Regions from separate parts of the Pectobacterium peruviense genome, predicted to be linked through region 3. Evidence: predicted binding sites of a transcription regulator. Region 3 holds the regulator's gene; each other region holds the start of a gene.
The links. The regulator PurR, encoded in region 3, represses purine synthesis genes. The targets are predictions, from matches to a motif close to CANGCAAACGTTTGCNTG.
Positions count from the first base shown of each region.

Region 1: a site for PurR is predicted at 2,390-2,407, ahead of cvpA (colicin V production protein). Genes of this name have one in related genera too.
Region 2: a site for PurR is predicted at 4,115-4,132, ahead of purL (phosphoribosylformylglycinamidine synthase). Genes of this name have one in related genera too.

Region 1 covers NZ_CP161826.1:1,595,656-1,603,097, forward strand. The annotation lists gene accD (acetyl-CoA carboxylase, carboxyltransferase subunit beta) at 1-39, shown strand, start outside; gene folC (bifunctional tetrahydrofolate synthase/dihydrofolate synthase) at 145-1,413, shown strand; gene dedD (cell division protein DedD) at 1,403-2,167, shown strand; gene cvpA (colicin V production protein) at 2,481-2,981, shown strand; gene purF (amidophosphoribosyltransferase) at 3,003-4,520, shown strand; gene DUT67_RS07270 (UbiX family flavin prenyltransferase) at 4,723-5,295, shown strand; gene DUT67_RS07275 (lysine/arginine/ornithine ABC transporter substrate-binding protein) at 5,711-6,490, shown strand; gene DUT67_RS07280 (histidine ABC transporter permease HisQ) at 6,781-7,442, shown strand, end outside.
Region 2 covers NZ_CP161826.1:1,350,997-1,358,438, reverse strand. The annotation lists gene purL (phosphoribosylformylglycinamidine synthase) at 132-4,019, opposite strand; gene mltF (membrane-bound lytic murein transglycosylase MltF) at 4,298-5,743, shown strand; gene tadA (tRNA adenosine(34) deaminase TadA) at 5,909-6,391, opposite strand; gene yfhb (phosphatidylglycerophosphatase C) at 6,512-7,150, opposite strand; gene murQ (N-acetylmuramic acid 6-phosphate etherase) at 7,198-7,442, opposite strand, start outside.
Region 3 covers NZ_CP161826.1:2,005,153-2,012,594, reverse strand. The annotation lists gene gloA (lactoylglutathione lyase) at 28-435, shown strand; gene rnt (ribonuclease T) at 585-1,256, shown strand; gene DUT67_RS09160 (Grx4 family monothiol glutaredoxin) at 1,368-1,718, opposite strand; gene DUT67_RS09155 (C40 family peptidase) at 2,059-2,910, shown strand; gene DUT67_RS09150 (YnhF family membrane protein) at 3,001-3,090, opposite strand; gene purR (HTH-type transcriptional repressor PurR) at 3,481-4,506, shown strand; gene cfa (cyclopropane fatty acyl phospholipid synthase) at 4,937-6,088, shown strand; gene DUT67_RS09135 (riboflavin synthase subunit alpha) at 6,157-6,792, opposite strand; gene DUT67_RS09130 (MATE family efflux transporter) at 7,041-7,442, shown strand, end outside.

The DNA.
Region 1 (7,442 bases), 410 kb from region 3:
AGCGATGCGCCGTCTGAATCATCACAGGATGACGCATAATTGACATGATGGGCAGGGTGTGTGGCATTCGACCACGTCTTTCTCGACGACGTGGTAATGTGCACGTTCTGCCCGCAATGAACCGTAAGCCAGTGAACGGGACTCATGGATACTCTTCAAATACCTCAAGCCACGTCACCTTTGGTCACGTGGCTTCATTATCTTGAGCACCTGCACGCTCAGGCCATTGATTTAGGCTTGGATCGCGTTAAGCAGGTTGCTGAACATCTTCAACTGCTACAGCCTGCCGCCACGATTTTCACTGTTGCGGGGACGAACGGCAAAGGAACCACCTGCTGTACGCTGGAGTCCATTCTATTAGCCGCAGGGCTACGGGTTGGCGTGTACAGTTCGCCTCATCTTGTTCGCTATACCGAGCGGGTGCGTATTCAGGGCAACGAATTGTCCGAAGCGCAGCACACGCAGGCATTTGCGGATATTGAAGCAGGAAGAGGAGCGGTATCGCTCACCTATTTTGAATTCGGTACGCTGTCGGCACTGCACCTCTTCAAGCAAGCGAATCTGGATGTCGTCATTCTTGAAGTGGGATTAGGCGGGCGTCTGGATGCGACCAATATTGTGGATGCGGATGTCTCTGTGGTCACCAGCATTGCTATCGACCACACCGACTGGCTAGGTAACGATCGGGAGAGCATCGGTCGTGAGAAAGCGGGGATATTCCGACAGAACAGACCCGCCGTCGTTGGTGAGCCCGATATGCCAGGAACCATTGCCGATGTTGCCGCTGAGAAAGGCGCATTGCTGCGCCGCCGTGGTCGCGACTGGGAGTTTTCAGTTCAGCGCGAAACATGGAGCTGGCAGGACAAGCAGCGTGAATTGTCACGCCTACCACTCCCTAATGTCCCACTGCCGAATGCTGCCACTGCACTAGCTGCACTACACTATTCTTCACTTAACGTGAGCGAAGAGGCGATTCGTCAAGGCTTACAGCGCGCAGCATTGCCGGGGCGTTTTCAGATAGTGCAGGAATCACCGCGGTTGATTCTTGATGTTGCACATAATCCTCATGCGGCGGCGTATCTGGCAAACCGTCTGGCTGGGTTGCCGAAAACCGGAAAAATGCGGGCTGTTGTCGGCATGCTGTCGGATAAAGATATCGCGGGTACGCTGGCCCACTTAACGTCGTTGATTGATGAGTGGTATTGCGCACCGTTAGAAGGCCCGCGCGGCGCAACGGCGCAGCAGATTGCCGAGCATCTGACGCGCAGTCAATCATTCCCTGATGTCGTTACCGCCTGGCAGCAGGCGATGTCTGACGCGACGGAGCAGGATATTGTCATTGTGTGTGGATCTTTTCATACGGTAGCGCATGTGATGGAAGCGCTGGATGAGGAGAAGGTGAATGGCGAGTAAATTTCAGAATCGCCTGGTTGGCACGGTTATTCTGGTCGCACTGGGCGTGATCGTCTTACCTGGCCTGCTGGACGGTAAGAAGAAGCACTACGAAGACGAGTTTGCGTCGATTCCGCTGATTCCTAAGCCGGGTGACAGCAATGAGATGGAATCGCTACCTGCGCTGAATCCGTCGTTGCCAAGTCAGCCACCGGAAGGGGCGGAAGCGGCGATGCAGAACAGTGCGGAAGCCGAAGCACCTGAAACGAAATTACCTGAAACCAAGGCTCCCGAAACCTCCACGCCGCCAGCATCGTCGCGTGCAGGTACGAATACGCCAACCATGACGGCACCGCCTGTGGTGGTCGAGCGTCCACCAATTCAGACGACAACGCCAGTGACGCCAAAGCCTCAGCCAAAACCTGAGGTGAAGACAGAAGTGAAACCGAAGCCAGAGCCTAAACCGGAAACCAAACCGGAAACTAAGCCGGAAGTGAAACCAGAAACGCAGCCGACGCCGCAAGCGCCTGTCGGACAGGCCTACATTGTGCAGCTTGGTGCGCTGAAAAATGCGGATAAGGTGAACGAAATTGTCGCGAAGCTTCGTCTCTCTGGCTATCGCGCGTATACCGTGCCGTCAACGCCAGTTTCAGGACAGATCACCCGTATTTATGTCGGACCGGATGCTTCGAAGCAGAAGTTAGAGTCTTCGTTGGGCGAACTGCAACAGCTCAGTGGGCTTAGCGGGCAGGTACGAGCACATTCCGTTCGTTAAGATTACGAGCATGATAATAACGTGATGGATTGTCCGTAATCTGTCACGTCAGTAAGCAAAAATAGGCGGCGGGGATGAGGTTCACACCAGTGATACTCGGCCCCGTAGCCGTTTTAAGAGACCTGTAGTTAGTTTTGATATGCCGATAGGTAATAGAATCAGGCATGAGTGGTGTCGGTTTTTTCGCCTGATTATCTATCGATGAAATCGGCGGAAATACGCTACGCAAACGTTTTCTTTTTCTGTTAGAATGCGCCGCGAACAGGATGACGTAGCGGCTTATCGGTAGCATCGTTCATTATTAGGATAGTTCATGGTTTGGGTTGATTACGTCATTATTGGCATCATCGGATTTTCGGCTCTGGTTAGCCTGATCCGGGGGTTTGTTCGTGAAGCGCTGTCGTTAGTAACCTGGGGATGTGCTTTTTTTGTTGCCAGTCATTACTACGCCTACCTCGCGGTCTACTTCACCCGTTTTGATGATGAACTGGTGCGTAACGGCATTGCGATTGCCATTCTGTTTATTGCCACGTTGATTGTGGGAGCTATCGTCAACTATGTGATTAGTTCACTGGTTGAACGTACCGGATTATCCGGCACCGATCGCGTTCTGGGCATCTGTTTTGGTGCGCTGCGCGGGGTGCTGATCGTTTCCGCACTGCTATTCTTTCTGGATACGTTCACCAGTTTTTCACAAAGTGATGACTGGAAGCAGTCCCAGTTAATCCCACAGTTCAGTTATATTATCAGGTGGTTTTTTGACTACCTGCAAAGCACGTCAAGTTTCTTGCCGCAGCATTTACCGCTGCGGTAGCGCTGATGAGGAAAAGACACCATGTGCGGTATTGTCGGTATCGCCGGTTTTACACCGGTCAACCAGTCGATTTATGACGCGTTAACGGTGTTGCAACACCGTGGGCAGGATGCTGCGGGCATTGTAACCATCGATGCCTTTAACTGTTTTCGCCTGCGTAAGGCCAATGGCCTGGTGAAAGATGTGTTTGAAGCGCGGCACATGCAACGCTTACAGGGAAACATGGGGCTTGGCCATGTGCGCTATCCGACAGCGGGCAGTTCCAGCGCCTCGGAAGCACAGCCTTTCTATGTTAACTCTCCGTTCGGCATCACGCTGGCTCACAACGGTAACCTGACTAACGCCCACGAACTGCGTAAAAAGCTGTTCGAGCAGGAGCGTCGTCACGTTAACACCACGTCTGATTCTGAAATTCTGCTGAATATTTTCGCCAGAGAGCTGGACCGTTTCCAACATTACCCGCTGGAAGCCGATAATATTTTTGCGGCCGTTGCCGCAACGCACCAGCAAATTCGCGGTGCCTATGCCTGTGTTGGCATGATTATCGGCCATGGCATGGTGGCATTCCGCGATCCTAACGGGATTCGCCCTCTGGTTATCGGTAAGCGCGATCTGGAAGATGGCCGCAGCGAATATATGGTGGCGTCTGAAAGCGTCGCACTGGATACGCTGGGCTTTGAATTTTTACGCGATGTTGCGCCGGGAGAAGCGATCTACATTACGGAAAAAGGGCAGCTGTTTACCCGCCAGTGCGCAGAGAATCCAAAGAGCAACCCGTGCCTGTTCGAATATGTCTACTTCGCACGCCCGGACTCTTTCATCGATAAAATTTCGGTCTACAGCGCACGTGTTCGCATGGGTCAGAAGCTCGGTGAAAAGATTGCACGTCAGTGGGAAGATCTCGATATTGATGTCGTGATACCGATTCCTGAAACCTCTTGTGATATCGCGTTGGAAATTGCGCGGATTATCAACAAGCCGTACCGTCAGGGATTCGTGAAAAACCGCTATGTTGGCCGCACCTTTATCATGCCAGGACAACAGGCGCGTAAGAAATCTGTGCGTCGTAAGCTGAACGCGAACCGTGCCGAGTTCCGTGACAAGAATGTGCTGCTGGTCGATGACTCTATCGTGCGCGGTACAACGTCGGAGCAGATTGTGGAGATGGCGCGTGAAGCAGGAGCTAGGCGTGTTTATCTGGCCTCTGCGGCACCGGAAATTCGCTTCCCTAACGTGTATGGTATCGATATGCCGAGCGTTAATGAACTGATTGCCCACGGTCGCGAAGTGGATGAGATCTGTAAGATTATCGGTGCCGATGAGCTGATATTCCAGGATCTTGACGACCTGATCGACGCGGCGCGTGAAGATAATCCGGATATTGTTCAGTTTGAATGTTCAGTGTTCAACGGAATTTATGTGACCAAAGACGTCGATCAAGGCTATCTGGATTACCTGGAAGCGCTGCGTAACGATGATGCCAAAGCGTTGCGTAGCCAGAATGAAGTCGAAGATCTGGAACTGCACAACGAAGGTTAACGGCTAGCTGTACGGTAGGGCTGGTTTTATTGAAGGGGGAGGGCGCGAAAGTGTTCTCCCCCTTCTTGTATATAGAAAACCTGACTGTATGTAAAAGCATCGTTTCAGTGCTTATCCTTGCTTATCACTAATCAATGCGGCAAAGTTTGCGCAGATGATTTTTCCGCGTATCGGCGTACGCGGTCAGCCAGAGGCAGTATGAATGAAGCGACTTATTGTAGGGATTTCCGGTGCCAGCGGTGTCATTTACGGCATCCGATTGCTACAGGTATTACAGACGCTGGAAGGCATCGAAACCCATCTGATTATGAGCCAGGCCGCCCGGCAGACGCTGGCGCTGGAAACGGATTTTAGCCTGCGTGATGTACAGGTGCTGGCCGATGTGGTGCATGACACGCGGGATATCGCTGCTAGCGTTTCTTCGGGGTCGTTTAAAACGGCGGGGATGGTAATTTTGCCCTGTTCGATAAAAACCCTTTCCGGCATTGTGCACAGCTACAGCGACAATCTGCTGACTCGTGCCGCCGATGTGGTGTTGAAGGAGCGTCGTCCTCTGGTGTTGGGGGTGCGTGAAACGCCATTGCATTTAGGGCACTTACGGCTGATGACTACCGCCGTTGAGCTAGGCGCGATAATTATGCCGCCGGTGCCTGCGTTTTATCATCGCCCAGAAAGTGTGCAGGATATTGTCGATCAGACGGTGAATCGTATTCTGGATCAGTTTGATATTGACCTGCCGAAAGATCTCTTTACTCGCTGGCAGGGTGCGTCATAGCACGATAGGTGACAAGACTCGTTATTTTTTTCTCATGGGGTAGTAAACCTTTACTGCCCTTTTTTTGTGCCTTTTTATCACATTGCACCAATTTTGCGCATAAGAGCACTTAAATAGTGCATTTGGATTTTTGTATTCGTGCCAATGTTATCTATTCTTATTGTTACTCACTCCCAAAAAAACTCAGAAAAATTTTCCTAATCAAATGGTTAACCATCATTTTCTGCGTATTTTGCTCATAGGCTTTTTACAACGACCTTACGTTCATTGTGGCATGAATACTGCTTATGAAAACTGTAATAGTCGGCGTAGAAAACAAATAACACTCATATCGTTCATATTTAAAGCAATAAATCGGTATGTCTTCCGACATTGACGACACATGACATCAATCACTCATGATAAGGGTAGCAATATGAAGAAACTGATCAAAGTTTTGCCGTTGGCACTTATTCTGGCTGCAGGCAGCGCCATGGCAGAGATTCCTAAAAATATTAAAATCGGCACCGATCCTACCTATGCTCCCTTTGAATCCAAAAATGCCAGCGGCGAACTGGTTGGGTTTGATATCGATCTGGCAAAAGAGCTGTGCAAGCGTATCGAAGCTAACTGTACGTTTGTAGAAAGCGACTTTGATGCGTTAATTCCTTCTCTTAAAGCTAAAAAAATTGATGCCATCATCTCTTCTCTGTCCATTACCGAAAAACGTCAGCAGGAAATCGCTTTCACAGAGAAGCTGTATGCTGCCAATGCACGCCTGATTGCGAAAAAAGGTGCGAGCATCGAGCCAACGCTGGCTTCTTTGGGCGGTAAGCGTGTTGGTGTATTGCAGGCATCAACGCAGGAGGCTTTTGCCAACGCGAACTGGCAGCCAAAAGGCGTTGAAGTTGTCGCTTATCAAAATCAGGATCTGATTTACGCCGATCTGGGCGCAGGTCGTATCGATGCGGCATTTCAGGACGAAGTGGCAGGAAGTGAAGGTTTCCTGAAACTCGATATGGGTAAAGATTATGCGTTTGCTGGCCCAGCAGTAAAAGACGACAAGTTCTTCGGGGTCGGTACTGGTATGGGTCTGCGTAAAGCGGATACTGAGCTGAAAGCGGCGCTGGATAAAGCCTTTGAAGCGATGCGTAAAGACGGTACTTACGACACCTTCGCGAAAAAATACTTCGATTTTGACGTCTACGGCGGCTAAGTTCGCCATAACGATTCATATCTCTTTATCACAGTACTATTTTATCACCGTACTATTGTGTCGCGAGATCGTAGGGCAATGCGACACGGGAACATTCCTCCCGTGTCGTCTTCCTGATTGATAACGCACCGTGCCATCAACCGCTATACCCTAGATAATTCAAGTTGCAGGAAGGCAGCAAGGGAAGGAGTCCCGATGAGCTTACTCAGGTAAGTGATTCGGGTGACTGAATGCAGCTAACGCACATGCGGTTTGAAGTATGACGGGTATATTTTCAACGGATATAATCGATGCTCTATGGCTATTCCCAGCTAATTCTGGATGGTGCCATCATGACGCTGGAGCTGGCGGTCAGTTCGCTACTGCTGGCGCTGGCTATCGGCCTGATTGGCGCGTCGGCGAAGCTGTCTTCTAATCGCCTGCTGGCAGGGTGCTTTTCCTGCTATACCACGTTGATTCGCGGCATCCCCGATTTGGTGCTGATGCTGCTGATTTTTTATGGCCTGCAAATTGTCTTAAACGGCGTGACGGAGTCGATCGGTCTGGAGCAGATTGACATCGATCCTTTGACCGCAGGCGTTATTACGCTGGGCTTTATTTACGGTGCCTATTTCACGGAAACCTTTCGTGGCGCGTATCTTGCCGTGCCGCGCGGACAAATCGAAGCCGCTGTCGCATTCGGTTTCTCTCCCATGAAGGTGTTCCGTCGTATTCTGTTTCCTTCCATGATGCGTTTCGCGCTACCGGGTATCGGTAATAACTGGCAGGTGATCCTGAAAGCGACAGCGTTGGTGTCATTGCTTGGTCTGAATGATGTGATTAAGGCGACGCAGTTAGCTGGCAAGGGAGCGCACGAACCGTTTTATTTCGCGCTGGTTGCTGGGGCGATGTACCTGATTTTTACCACCGTTTCTAACGGCGTGTTGTGGTGGCTGGAAAGGCACTATTCGCA
Region 2 (7,442 bases), 650 kb from region 3:
TGCATATAAATCAATGCGTTAAATGTCACCAATTAGAGACAACGAAAAACCAGTTCGTCGCAAAAAAACGACAAACCAAGAAAACAGACGTAAAAAAGGGGCCGAAGCCCCTTTCCCTAACAGACGTTAACTCAGCCCAGCTGTCTGCGTGCGTTACGGAACATACGCATCCACGGGCCATCCTCGCCCCATTCTTCTGGGTGCCAAGAGTTACTGACGGTGCGGAACACGCGCTCAGGGTGTGGCATCATGACAGTTGCACGACCGCTAGTGCTAGTTACCGCCGTAATACCGTTTGGCGAACCATTCGGGTTAGCCGGATAGTTTTCGGTTACCTGCCCGTAATGGTTGATATAACGCAATGCGACCAGACCATGCTCTTCAATCGCCGCTAAATGTGCATCATCACGGACTTCAACTTGTCCTTCGCCGTGTGAAACCGCAATCGGCATACGCGATCCTGCCATGTCATTCATGAACAGCGACGGACTTTTATCCACTTCGACCAGACTGAAGCGCGCTTCAAAGCGATCGGATTTATTGCGGACAAAACGCGGCCAGAGATCGGCACCCGGAATCAGCTCACGCAGATTCGACATCATCTGGCAGCCGTTACATACGCCCAGCGCCAGCGTCTGCGGACGCAGGAAGAATTCAGCGAATTCATCACGCACGCGGGCGTTGAACAGGATGGATTTAGCCCAACCTTCCCCCGCACCCAGCACATCACCGTAAGAGAAACCGCCACAGGCAACCAGGGCCTGGAAGTCCTGCAAGTTACGGCGATTAGCCAGCAGGTCGCTCATATGGATATCGATGGCATCAAAGCCAGCACGGTGGAACGCCGCCGCCATTTCTACATGGGAGTTCACGCCCTGCTCACGCAGGACAGCCACTTTAGGCCGGACATTCTTAATAATGTAAGGCGCAGCAATATCTTCCTTCGGATCGAAGGTCAGCGATACATTCAGACCGGGATCGTTATCATCCTGTCTGGCGATGTGTTCCTGATCGGCACACTGCGGATTATCGCGCAGGCGCTGCATTTGCCAGCTAGTTTCAGCCCACCAGCGTCGTAGCGTCGAACGGCTTTCCTGATAGACTGCTTCTGCACCCTGATTGATGGTGAAGCGCGTTCCTTCTTCAGCCTGACCGAGATAATGCACACAGTTAGCCAGACCATGCAGCGCCAGAATGGCTTCCACTTCAGCACGGCGCGCGGCAGGAATCTGAATAACGGCACCCAGTTCTTCGTTAAAGAGCGTCGCCAGCGTATCCTCGCCCTGAGACGCGATATCGACAGTGATGCCGCAGTGACCAGCAAAGGCCATCTCAGCCAGCGTCACAACCAAGCCACCGTCTGAACGGTCGTGGTAAGCCAGAAGCGCCTTAGCAGCGACCAACTCTTGGATAGCATTAAAGAAGCCCGCCAACTGCTCTGGACTATGCACATCTGCCGTTTTACGACCCAACTGGCGATAAACCTGTGCCAGCGCCGTTGCGCCCAGCGCTTTATTACCCGCACCCAGATCGATCAGCAGCAGCGCATTATCCTGACCGGTACGCAGCTGTGGCGTTACCGTATTACGCACGTCCTCTACACGGGCAAACGCAGAAATCACCAGCGACATCGGCGAGGTGACCGCGCGATCTTCGCCTTCTTCCTGCCAGCGGGTTTTCATCGACATGGAGTCTTTACCCACTGGAATCGTCAGACCCAACGCCGGACACAGTTCCTCACCCACGGCTTTCACCGCATCGTACAAGCCAGCATCTTCGCCCGGATGCCCTGCTGCAGCCATCCAGTTCGCAGACAGCTTCACGCGGGTCAGTGGGCCAATGTGCGTGGCAGCAATGTTCGTCAACGCTTCACCCACGGCCAAACGCGCGGAGGCGGCGAAGTTACGCAGCGCGACTGGCGCACGTTCGCCGATAGACATCGCTTCACCGTAATAGCTGTCGAGGCTGGCAGTAGTCACTGCACAGTCAGCCACAGGCACCTGCCACGGCCCGACCATCTGATCGCGCGCGACCATACCGGTAACAGAGCGGTCGCCGATGGTGATCAGGAAGGTTTTTTCCGCAACAACTGGCAAGTGCAGCACGCGCTCGACTGCTTCGGCCAGATAGATGTCGTCACGCTGTAGTGGCGTACCCTCTACCTGTTTGCGCTCAACATCACGCAGCATCTTCGGCGTTTTACCCAGCAGTACATCCAGCGGCAGGTCTATTGGTTTGTTGTTAAAGTGACGATCGTTCATCGTCAGATGCAGTTCTTCCGTCGCTTCACCAATCACCGCATAAGGTGCGCGCTCACGACGGCAAATTTCATCAAACTGTGCCAACTGTTCTGGCGCAACCGCCAGAACGTAGCGTTCTTGCGATTCGTTACACCAGACTTCCAGCGGGCTCATGCCCGGTTCGTCGTTCAGAATATCGCGCAGTTCAAAGCGACCACCGCGACCGCCGTCACTCACCAGTTCCGGCATGGCGTTAGACAAACCGCCCGCACCGACATCGTGGATGAACAGGATCGGGTTGGCTTCGCCTAATTGCCAGCAGCGGTCGATCACTTCCTGACAGCGGCGTTCCATTTCCGGGTTATCACGCTGCACAGAAGCAAAATCCAGATCCGCATCGGACTGACCTGATGCCATAGAAGAGGCCGCGCCGCCGCCCAGACCGATATTCATGGACGGTCCACCCAGCACAATCAGTTTGGCTCCGACGATAATTTCGCCTTTTTTGACATGATCGCCACGGATGTTACCAATACCACCCGCCAGCATGATCGGCTTATGGTAGCCGCGCAGTTCTGCGCCATTGTGGCTATCAACACGCTCTTCATAAGTACGGAAATAGCCAGTCAGTGCAGGACGGCCGAATTCGTTGTTGAATGCCGCACCGCCCAATGGGCCTTCGGTCATGATATCCAGTGCGCTGACAATACGATCTGGCTTGCCGAACTCTTCTTCTTCCCACGGCTGGATAAAGCCAGGAATCCGCAGGTTCGATACAGAGAAGCCCACCAGACCCGCTTTCGGTTTGGAACCACGGCCCGTTGCGCCTTCATCACGAATTTCGCCACCTGAGCCTGTTGCTGCGCCCGGCCACGGTGAAATTGCGGTTGGGTGGTTATGCGTTTCAACCTTCATCAGGATATGCGCGTCTTCCTGATGGTAATCATATTGCCCGCTAGCATTGGTATAGAAACGGCCGACGGCGGAACCTTCCATGACGGCGGCGTTGTCTTTATAGGCAGAGAGAACGTGGTCAGGTGTGTGTTCAAAGGTGTTTTTGATCATTTTGAACAGGGATTTCGGCTGAGTTACGCCATCGATCACCCAATCCGCGTTAAAAATCTTGTGGCGGCAGTGTTCAGAGTTCGCCTGCGCGAACATATACAGTTCGATATCGGTCGGATTACGGCCCAGATTGGTGAAGGCTTCCAGCAGATAATCAATTTCATCTTCTGCCAATGCCAGCCCCAGACGGATATTCGCCTCTTCCAGCGCCTGACGCCCTTGCAGCAGAATTTCGATGCGTTTGAAAGGTGCAGGTTGATGGTGAGAGAACAGGGCTTCGGCCTGTTTCAGGTCGCTAAATACGCTTTCCATCATCCGGTCATGCAGCAATGCCCCCAGTTGCTGCCACTGCTCATCGCTCAACGTTGGCGCATGAATATAAAAAGCCAGACCGCGCTCCAGGCGCAGTACTTTGCTTAATCCACAGTTATGGGCGATATCGGTAGCTTTGGAAGACCACGGTGAAATGGTGCCGGGACGTGGCGTCACCAGTAACAGATGACCTTGCGGTTCGTGCTCCGCGAGAGAAGGACCATACTTCAGCAAACGTGTCAGTTTGGCCTGTTCATCGTTGTTCAGCGGAGCGCTGACATCGGCGAAATGTACGTATTCAGCATAGATATCGCTGACTGGCAAAACGTGCTCTTTGCAGCGGACCAGCAGTTTATTAATACGAAAAGCCGATAAGGCAGGTGAACCACGCAGTATTTCCATAATCTAAAGTTCTCTCGTCTTCGATGCACTGGCTGCGATACAGCCACTGGGTACAACAGGGGGAAACGCACATATTATAGAGAATCCTTCCCTCGGACGAAACCGTTTGCGTGGCGATAATTTCACTTCGCACCCGCCGAATGATTAATCGGTGACCAAATCAATAAAAGTTGCACACTGGCGGTTTGTTAAGCAAAATGCCCCCACTCTGGGAAATGACGTATAAAAAAACTGCCGTTACAGACAGCCTGGCCACATGGCCGCCGAGAGATAACTATTTGAAGCCTTTAAAATTAAATTATTTTTTCATCGGGATTATCACGTTACTGCTGGCGTTAGCGCTATGGCCTAGTATTCCCTGGCGCAGTAGTCAGGATGTACAACTCAGGCAGATCCTCTCACGCGGTGAGTTACGTATCAGCACCGTTAACTCACCGCTGACTTATGCCATGAGCAACGGATCCCCGACAGGTCTGGACTATGAACTGGCAAAACGTTTCGCCGATTATCTCGGCGTCAAGCTGGTGGTCTCGTCACGCAAGAATCTTGACGAATTGTTCGACGATCTGGACGGTGACGATGCCGACCTGCTGGCTGCTGGGCTGATTTACAATCACGAGCGTCTGGAACGCTTCCGTGCCGGCCCGACCTACTACTCCATTTCGCAGCAGATGGTCTACCGCCTCGGATCGCCTCGTCCAAAAACGCTGGATAAGCTACAAGGCCGATTCGTTGTTACGTCGGGTTCCGCTCATGCAGCGACCCTACGCGATTTAAAAGCCGCGAAGTACCCGCAGTTGAGCTGGGAATCCGCCTCGGATCAGAGCACGCAGGAATTATTGAAACAGGTTGCCGACGGCAAACTGGACTATACGCTGGGTGATTCGGTCACCATCGGTTTGATGCAGCGTATTCACCCACAGCTCGCCGTCGCCTTCGACCTCAGCGATGAAGAGCCTGTTACCTGGTATATGCGCCGTTCACACGATGACAGCCTGTCCGCCGCGCTGCTGGATTTTTTCAGCCAGATTGTCGAAGACGGTACGCTCGCGCGTCTGGAGGAGAAATATCTCGGTCACGTTGGCGAATTTGACTATGTTGATACCACCACGTTCCTGAGTGCGATTGATGAAACACTGCCGGATCTGCGTCCACTGTTTGAAAAGTACGCTACCGATATCGACTGGAAGCTGCTGGCGGCCATCTCCTATCAGGAGTCACACTGGAACCCGCTGGCGACCTCCCCTACCGGCGTGCGTGGGCTGATGATGCTCACGCGTAACACCGCAGAAAGCCTGAACGTGACTGACCGAATCGACCCAGAACAAAGTATTCGCGGCGGCGCACAATATATGTCGCATATGATGCAGAAAATGCCGGATACCATCCCGGAAGATGAAAAAATCTGGTTTGCGCTGGCGTCCTACAACATGGGATACGCCCACCTGCTTGATGCACGTAAATTGACTGAAAAACAGAAAGGTAACCCCGACAGTTGGGTGGATGTAAAAATGCGCCTGCCGATGCTGAGCCAAAAGCGCTATTACACCCAAACCACCTACGGCTACGCGCGCGGACACGAAGCCTATAACTACGTGGAAAACATTCGGCGATATATGGTGAGTCTGGAAGGTTATCTGATAGAAAAAGAAGCTAAAGTGCAGCAACAAACCCAGATTGCACTGGGCTATCCAGCCGTTCCTCTCACCAAGGTGCCGGAATAACAGTACCGTAATAGATCTGCAAAGGAAGAAAAAACGCCGCGCCCCCTGCGTTAATGCGGATCACATCAGCCGCCGTTTAGGAGAAACACGGGGATGGGGTTCCATAGTGACACCTCGCCTCGTGGTCGCTCCGTGTATATCGATTCTTAAACGTTCGGCATTAGGCTATTCCTGCGCTGCGTTTTTATCTTTCTCTGCGGCACGACGGGCTTTATGCTGCTCACGGCGCAGACGGAAGAACGCGCTGAGCGTCGCTGAACATTCATCAGCCAGAACACCAGATTCAATCACGATCTGATGATTCATGCCAGGATGGCGCAGAATATCCACTAGCGACCCCGCAGCCCCCGTTTTCTCATCTGACGCACCGTAAACCAGACGACCGATACGGCTGTGTATCATCGCGCCCGCACACATAATGCACGGCTCCAGCGTGACATACAGGGTGGTCTCCAGCAGGCGGTAGTTTTGCAACACCTGCCCTCCCTGCCGCAGCGCCATAATCTCGGCGTGCGCGGTAGGATCATGATGTCCTATCGGCCGATTCCACCCTTCGCCAATCGCTTCGTTATCCAGCACCAGCACTGCACCAACCGGCACTTCGCCTTCATCCTGAGCACGCTGAGCCAGCGTCAATGCATAGCGCATCCAGTATTCATTATCACGCAGGCTAACCACATTTCCTCACTTAGAACCGATCCCATTAGGGCTATTTCACTTACCATTTTGGCGGCGCATTATACCTATATGGATGGCGTATTGAAGGCGTTACTCTAACTGTTGCAGACTACCTTCCGGCGTCACTCGCCAGCGGTGTTCGCAAAAATAGAGCAGCGGATTGTCCTGCTTGCTGTCGCTGTAACCGCTGTAGAGCTTAAGCGGTGCGCCAAGGCGCTGCTCCATCTGCGTCACTTTCTCATGTCCGAGACAGCGCAGCGTTAATACCCAACCACCGTAGCGGCGTGTAATTTGGCTACCCATCAGACGAACACCGGGCAGAAAAGGTGAATCGTGATAAACCCCTTCAACCAGTCGCTGTGGCGATCCGGTCACCAGCCAGACCTGCGCATCGCTGTCTTCAAGATAGGTTTTCAGCCGCTGCTGAACCTGAGGAAACGGTATGACATCGCGACGAAACACGCCGACGAACTGCTTTTCAAGCTGAACGAGGTCGTCTTCGTCACGCCCAAACGTAATCGCCCACAGCAGCCAGCTCATTGGCCAGCGAGCCGCTCGACCGCGAATCAATAATCCCATCCCAATAACGGGCAATAGCGGAATAACCAGGACGAGGTTTAACGGCAACCTACGAAGCAAGAAACGCAAAAAGCTGCCAAACATATCCTGCTGATGCAGCGTGCCATCCAGATCAAAAAAAACAATGCGTTGCTCTCGCTTATCACTCAAAACGTTTCCCCCGATTTACCTCAAGATAGATCGACACCAAAATAGTCTTACCCGCCAAGTAACGCCTCACGCAGATAGCCGTTGTGCTGTTTCAGACGTTCACGCGCCACTTCCACATCAATATTAGCCAGAAGCATCAGAATCGCTGGCTTAACGTCGTTATCCGACTGCACCAGCGCCTGCCGTGCCCTGTCCAGATCGGCTCCCGTCGCTTCCACCACGATGCGACAGGCACGATCAAGCAGCTTCACGTTAGTTGCCTTCACATCAACCATCAAATTCTGGTACACCT
Region 3 (7,442 bases):
TTTGTTGCACTTTTTAACGAGGGCACTATGCGTTTACTTCATACCATGCTGCGTGTTGGCGACTTACAACGTTCTATTGATTTCTATACCCAAATTCTGGGAATGCGTGTACTGCGCACCAGCGAGAATACCGAGTACAAATACACGCTGGCTTTCGTCGGTTATACCGAAGAGAGCGAGGGTTCGGTTATCGAGCTGACCTACAACTGGGGCGTCGACAGCTACGATCTGGGCAATGCCTATGGTCATATCGCGTTGGGCGTTGACGATGTTGCCGCAACCTGTGAGCGTATCCGTAAGGCGGGTGGCAATGTGACGCGTGAAGCCGGTCCGGTCAAAGGCGGCACGACCGTTATCGCATTCATCGAAGATCCAGATGGTTATAAAATCGAATTGATCGAAAATGCCCACGCTGGTAACGGCATCGGCCACTAAGATCCTGCGCAATACAGGTGCTACATCGGCACCTGTTCTTCTCTCTTCCTCTACAATCTCCGACGTTTGAAACGGCAACGGGCATGCTGCATCTCCAGTCAAAATTTGCAATAATGCGCGCTGCGTTTTGCTAACAATTTAAGAGACAAATGGCTGATAAAAGTGATCTGAACGCCCTGAGCGGCCGTTTTCGTGGGTTTTACCCGGTAGTGATTGATGTTGAAACCGCCGGATTCAATGCGAAAACCGATGCCTTGCTGGAAGTCGCGGCGGTAACATTAAAAATGGATCAAGACGGTTGGTTGCAGCCAGATGAAACACTACATTTTCATGTTGAGCCATTTGAAGGCGCAATTCTGGAACCTGCTGCACTGGCATTTAACGGCATTGACCCCACCAACCCGCTTCGCGGCGCGGTAAGCGAATACGACGCGCTGCATGAAATTTTCAAAGTCGTGCGTAAAGGGATCAAAGATCAGGGCTGTAACCGCGCGATTATCGTGGCGCATAATGCCACGTTCGATCACAGCTTTATGGCAGCGGCAGCGGAGCGTTGTAGCCTGAAACGTAATCCGTTCCACCCTTTCGCCACCTTCGATACCGCAGCGCTCAGCGGGCTGGTTTTAGGTCAAACGGTTCTTGCTAAAGCCTGTATTACCGCGGGTATTGCGTTTGACTCCAGCCAGGCACACTCCGCGCTGTATGACACAAATCAGACCGCATTATTGTTCTGTGAGCTGGTTAATCGCTGGAAACGTCTGGGCGGATGGCCGCTTGCGTTGGAAGAAGATTCGCTGGAAGACGCATCAGCCGAAGACTGAGTCGGCGGGAAAGACTAAGATCAAAAAACGGGTGCCATAAGGCACCCGCTGGAAAACTTTACTCTAGCAACATAACAACATTACGCGTCGCGATTATGCTTGATAAGAGACTTACTCTTGATCGGCCTGCTGCGCTTTGTATTTGTCTGCCGTTTCTTTGATCAGCTGTTGCAATTCACCGCGCTGAAACATTTCAACCACGATATCACAGCCGCCAACTAATTCGCCGTCAACCCACAGCTGCGGGAATGTCGGCCAGTTTGCGTATTTCGGCAACTCAGCACGAATATCTGGGTTCTGTAAAATATCTACATAAGCAAAACGTTCGCCACATGAAGACAATGCCTGAACGGTCTGTGCGGAAAAACCGCAGCTTGGTAATTTCGGGGAGCCTTTCATGTACAGCAGAATCGGGTTTTCAGCAATTTGGCGCTGAATTTTTTCAATTGTCGGTGTCGTCATCTTCTTGCTTCCTTAAACCTATAGGATGGCTAACGTCCAAAACGCTAGCCATGAGCCGCCGTCAGAAGTATTGCGACAGCGACATTGACTCAATGATATTGTACCGATGCCACTAGCTACAAAAAAACGCCATTTTTTGTAGGGTTATTTTTCTCGTCGCTTTGCGTCGCTGATGAAATCAACGCCAAAAAATGCTGATAAATCAATCGAAAAAACAACTATTAACGTTTTTTCACTATTCTGTATGAATAAAGCGACCGTGCCTACTTTTTTATGACGCCGTTTTCAGGAATACTGTGAGGATTGAGCGAGTTAAGGATTATGTTCGGTCACTTTTATTATGCGCTTATTTATTACTCTTTTTATATTATTTTTCAGTAATCTATGCCTGAACGTCGTTCAGGCTGCGCCGCATACCCCGCATTCGGCACCGAAGAAAAACGTCGTTGAAGAAACGAATAAGAAAAGCCGTCAAACAAAGAGTAATGCTAAATCACCGACGCCGATCAAAAGCAAAAAACCCGAACCTACCGCAGTCAGCACTAAAACCAAACCCCGTAGCGCTAACAAATCGACAGAAAAAAAACCGTCACGGACACAAAGCAGCACGCCCGCGCTAGTAAAGAAAAACCTTAAAAAACTGAAACCTGAAGACGAGAAGCAGACAACTGCACAGGCCAGAGTTAAAACCGGGTTAAAGAAAACCGCACTCAAAGAGAAGGTGGATAAAAACCCGTCTCCCACCGAAAAAGGAATGGCGCTGAGCGCGGCGCATAAAAAACGCTATCAGCATGCCAAAACGACCGCCATGAATAAATTGATGAGCCAAATAGGTAAACCGTACCATTGGGGCGGCTCATCTCCCTTTACCGGATTCGACTGTAGCGGACTGGTTTATTACGCCTATAAAGACGTCGTCAAGATCCAAATCCCGCGTACCGCAAACGAAATGTATCACCTACGTGATGCCGCGCCGATTAAAAAGAGTGAACTAGAAAGTGGCGATTTGGTCTTCTTCCGCATCAATAATCGTGGCGCAGCCGATCACGTTGGGGTTTATCTGGGAGAAGGGAAATTTATCCAGTCGCCGCGTACGGGCTCAGATATTCGCATCAGCAAGCTGAGCGAAGATTATTGGCAGGAGCACTACGTTGGCGCGCGTCGCGTGGTCACGCCACAGACCATTCGTTAAGCAAATTATACCGGTTATACCCTAAATAATTCAGACACGTTTATGCACCACCAACGTGTCTGAATACCAACCAGCGCAGAAGCCGATCGGTTAGTTCAGCACCGCAATAAAGCTAAACGCGATGATCACAGCTAACGAGCCAACGGTTGTCAGTAAAGACATCTTCAGATCTGTATCCATAAACCACTCCTTATTAGCGAACAAGTTTCATCTGAAACTTCATCTAAAAAAAGACACCACCATGTGCAGCAGAACCCGCTTAGACGGTTAAAGCTACAAATAATAGGGTTATTACGATTCTTTCATAATTCTAGCGAAAAATCTCGGACGAATGCATCACTAATAGTATAAATTAGCCCTTTCACTTTCATGATAAATCGGACACAATCCGCTGTTTATGAAAGCGCTGCGTATCAGTCGAAAAACGTCAACCCAGACCCCTTCGGTATAACATTCGGCATTCTCCTTCTGAAATCCTGTTTTTTAGCTTAGAAGAAGAACTTTAAACGTAGGCAAACGATTAACAATATACTTACGTCTGTAACAGGTAAGTTCAGGAGTCATTTTTAGATGGCAACGATTAAAGATGTGGCAAAACGTGCTGGCGTTTCCACCACAACCGTATCGCACGTGATCAATAAAACACGTTTCGTCGCCGAAGAGACTAAGGCAGCCGTCAGGGCGGCAATCAAAGAATTGCACTATTCGCCCAGCGCCGTCGCTCGCAGCCTCAAAGTTAATCACACTAAATCTATTGGTTTGTTGGCCACATCCAGCGAAGCCCCCTACTTTGCCGAGATCATTGAAGCAGTCGAAAACAGCTGTTATGCCAAAGGTTACACGCTGGTGCTGTGTAATTCTCATAACGACATTGGCAAACAGCGCGCTTATCTTTCCATGTTGGCGCAAAAGCGCGTCGACGGCCTGTTGGTGATGTGCGCCGAATACCCGCCGGAGCTATTGGGCATGCTGGAAGATTATCGCAGCATTCCAATGGTCGTCATGGACTGGGGACAGATGCACAGCGATTTTACCGATACGATTATCGATAACGCCTTTGAAGGTGGTTATATGGCGGGTCGCTACCTGATTGAACGCGGTCATCGAGATATCGGCGCGATCCCCGGCATTCAAGAGCGCAACACCGGCAGCGGGCGCTACCTCGGCTTTTTAAAAGCATTGAAGGAAGCCGACATCGCCGTGCGCGACGAATGGGTTGTTCAGGGCGATTTCGAACCGGAATCCGGCTATAAAGCCATGCATCAGATTCTCGCGCAGAAACAGCGACCTACGGCCGTATTCTGTGGTGGCGATATTATGGCGATGGGTGCCATCTGTGCAGCCGACGAACTGGGCCTGCGCGTGCCACAGGATATTTCGGTGATCGGTTATGACAACGTGCGCCATGCGCGCTTCTTTACGCCAGCGCTGACCACCATCCATCAACCGAAAGAACGCCTGGGCCAATCCGCGTTTTCTATGCTGCTGGATCGTATTACCAGTAAGCGAGAAGATGCGCACGTCATTGAAGTACACCCGACGCTGATTGAACGTCGCTCGGTTGCCGATGGTCCATTCCGCGATTATCGCCGTTAATCTCGACGACCAATACAGACGGTTTTTCTATTCCTGCCCGCTTTCCCTCTCTGCTTGCTCCAGCCAATTTTCTTGTATATTGGCTGGAGCAACTCTAAACTGAACCCTGCGTTTCAGTTTCACTGATAAAACCAAAATAGCGATAGCCGCACGTCAGTAAGCAGGTCCGTGCTTTTGCCAATGAGATCCTGTTTACGTGCAAATTTCTTCTTCATTTTTCTCTGGTGACAGCCGATACGTCGGCTGCAGTAAGTGCTGTCCAGGTGTTTTACGATACTTTTACCCCTAAATAATTCGAGTTGCAGGAAGGCGGCAAGAAAAGGAATCCCGATGAGCTTACTCCGGTAAGTGATTCGGGTGACTGAACGCAGCCAACACACATGCAGCTTGAAGTATGACGGGGATACTCGTGAAAAGTTAAGGAGACATGATGGGATTACCTTATGCAGAAAAATGGGATCACGATACCGCGCCTTGGTTCCACATAATGCAAGACACGTTAGCCGCTGCGGATATCGCGATCAACGGTACTCGCCCCTTTGATATCCACGTTACCCATCCCCGCTTTTTTAAACGTGTCTTGCGAGAAGGTTCGTTGGGATTAGGTGAAAGCTATATGGACGGATGGTGGGAGTGCGAACGGCTGGATATGTTCTTCCATCGTGTCCTGCGTGCAGGGCTAGAAAATACACTACCTCGCCGCTTGCACGATCTTACTCGAGTCGCCATTTCCCGCGTCACCAATTTGCAGTCCCGCAGACGTGCTCAGGTTGTCGGCAAAGCACATTACGATTTAGGTAATGATCTCTTTACCCTAATGCTCGATCCCTACATGCAATATTCCTGCGCTTATTGGAAACAGGCGCACACGTTGGAACAAGCGCAGGAAGACAAACTCACCATGATTTGCGAAAAACTCCAGCTAAGATCAGGCATGACGCTGCTGGATATCGGCTGCGGCTGGGGCGGGCTTGCTGAGTTCGCCGCGCGTCGCTACGGTGTCTCCGTTTACGGCATCACCATCTCCAGAGAGCAACAGCGTCTGGCGCAACAGCGCTGTCAGGATCTTGGCGTCACCATTGCGCGACAAGACTACCGCGATCTGAACCAGCAATTCGATAGGATCGTCTCTGTCGGTATGTTTGAACACGTCGGCCCGCGCAACTATGGCGCTTACTTTCGCATGGCAAAACGCAGTCTTAAGCCCGATGGACTGTTCCTGCTGCACACTATCGGCGCCAATAAGACCAACCCGCACATTGATCCCTGGATTCATAAATACATCTTCCCCAACGGCTGTATTCCCTCTATGCAGCACATCGCGCAGGCAAGTGAGCCTTACATGGTAATGGAAGACTGGCACAACTTCGGTGCCGATTACGATCGCACATTACTGGCATGGCATACGCGCTTTCAACAAGGGTGGCCCCAGCTTTCCACACGCTACACCGCCCGTTTTCGTCGGATGTTTAGCTACTATCTGAACGCGTGCGCAGGGGCGTTCAGAGCCAGAGAACTTCAGCTCTGGCAGATCGTATTCAGTATCAATGGGATTGACGGTGGATTACGCGTTTCGCGCTGAGAGAGAAAAGAAAAGAGAAAACCGGATGATGATGTTCATCCGGTTTACAAAAAGATGCTGCGCAGGGATTACTCTTCGCTGACGAGGTCGCTCGCCTGCTTGCTGGCTAACACGCGTTCTACGGTATCGACCACGGCCTGCGTTTGCGGGTCGATTTCAATATTGATGCGATTGCCCAAGCGCTTCTGACCCAGCGTTGTACGGTTCAGCGTTTCTGGAATTAAATGCACGCAGAAACGTCCGCGTGTCACTTCTCCCACCGTCAGACTGATGCCATCAATCCCGACAAAGCCTTTATGCAGCACGTATTTCATCAGCGCTTCATCTGCCAGGCGGAACCAAATCTGATGATTATTTTCTGAAACCTGAATCTTGACCACTTCCGCCGTACACATGATGTGGCCCGACATGACGTGGCCGCCGATCTCATCGCCAAATTTCGCGGCGCGCTCAATATTCACGACATCACCTTCATGAATATCGCCCAGATTCGTTAGCCGCAGCGTTTCTTTCATAAGATCAAAACTGACGCGATCGCCATCAACGGCAGTTACCGTCAGACAGCAGCCGTTGTGCGCCACTGAGGCACCGAGCGTAAGCCCTGGCAGCAGATCAGGGGGGAGTTGAATAACGTGCGTGCGAAAGTTGGATTTTTCTTCAATCGACACCACAGGTGCAGTGCCCTGAACAATACCGGTAAACATGCGGTTTGCCTCTTAAAAACAAAGAAATGACTGTATGCAGTGTGCCCGATATTCCGCGGAAAACCAAACCAGAATACGGAGCGTCAAACGCTATCGAAACCGCAGCGTAACAAAAAGAATATATTCTCTTTCATGCTGGTTTACTTTTATTAAGTCGTTACAATAACGCTCTCATTTTATTCTTGACGTTTTCCATATCCAGATCATTCATCCCGCTAGCAAAATTAAGTCATTCAAGGAAGGTATCCGTGCAACAGTATCTGACAGAAGCGCGTAAATTATCGGCGCTTGCTGTTCCTGTCATTATTGCGCAAGTGTCCCAAACGTCGATGGGTGTGGTTGACACCATCATGGCCGGTGCTTATAGCGCCACCGATATGGCAGCCGTCGCAGTGGGAACCTCTATCTGGCTACCCGCTATTCTTTTTGGTCACGGTCTGCTATTAGCGTTAACACCGGTTGTCGCACAGCTCAACGGTTCCGGCCGTCGCGATCGCATTTCTCATCAGGTGCGACAGTCTTTCTTTCTGGCCGCCATCATTTCTGTACTGACGATGCTGGTGCTGTATCAGGGGGAATACGCGATTAATCTGATGAGTGACGATTCACCTGAACTGGCGGCAAAAGCCATCGGTTATCTGCATGCGTTG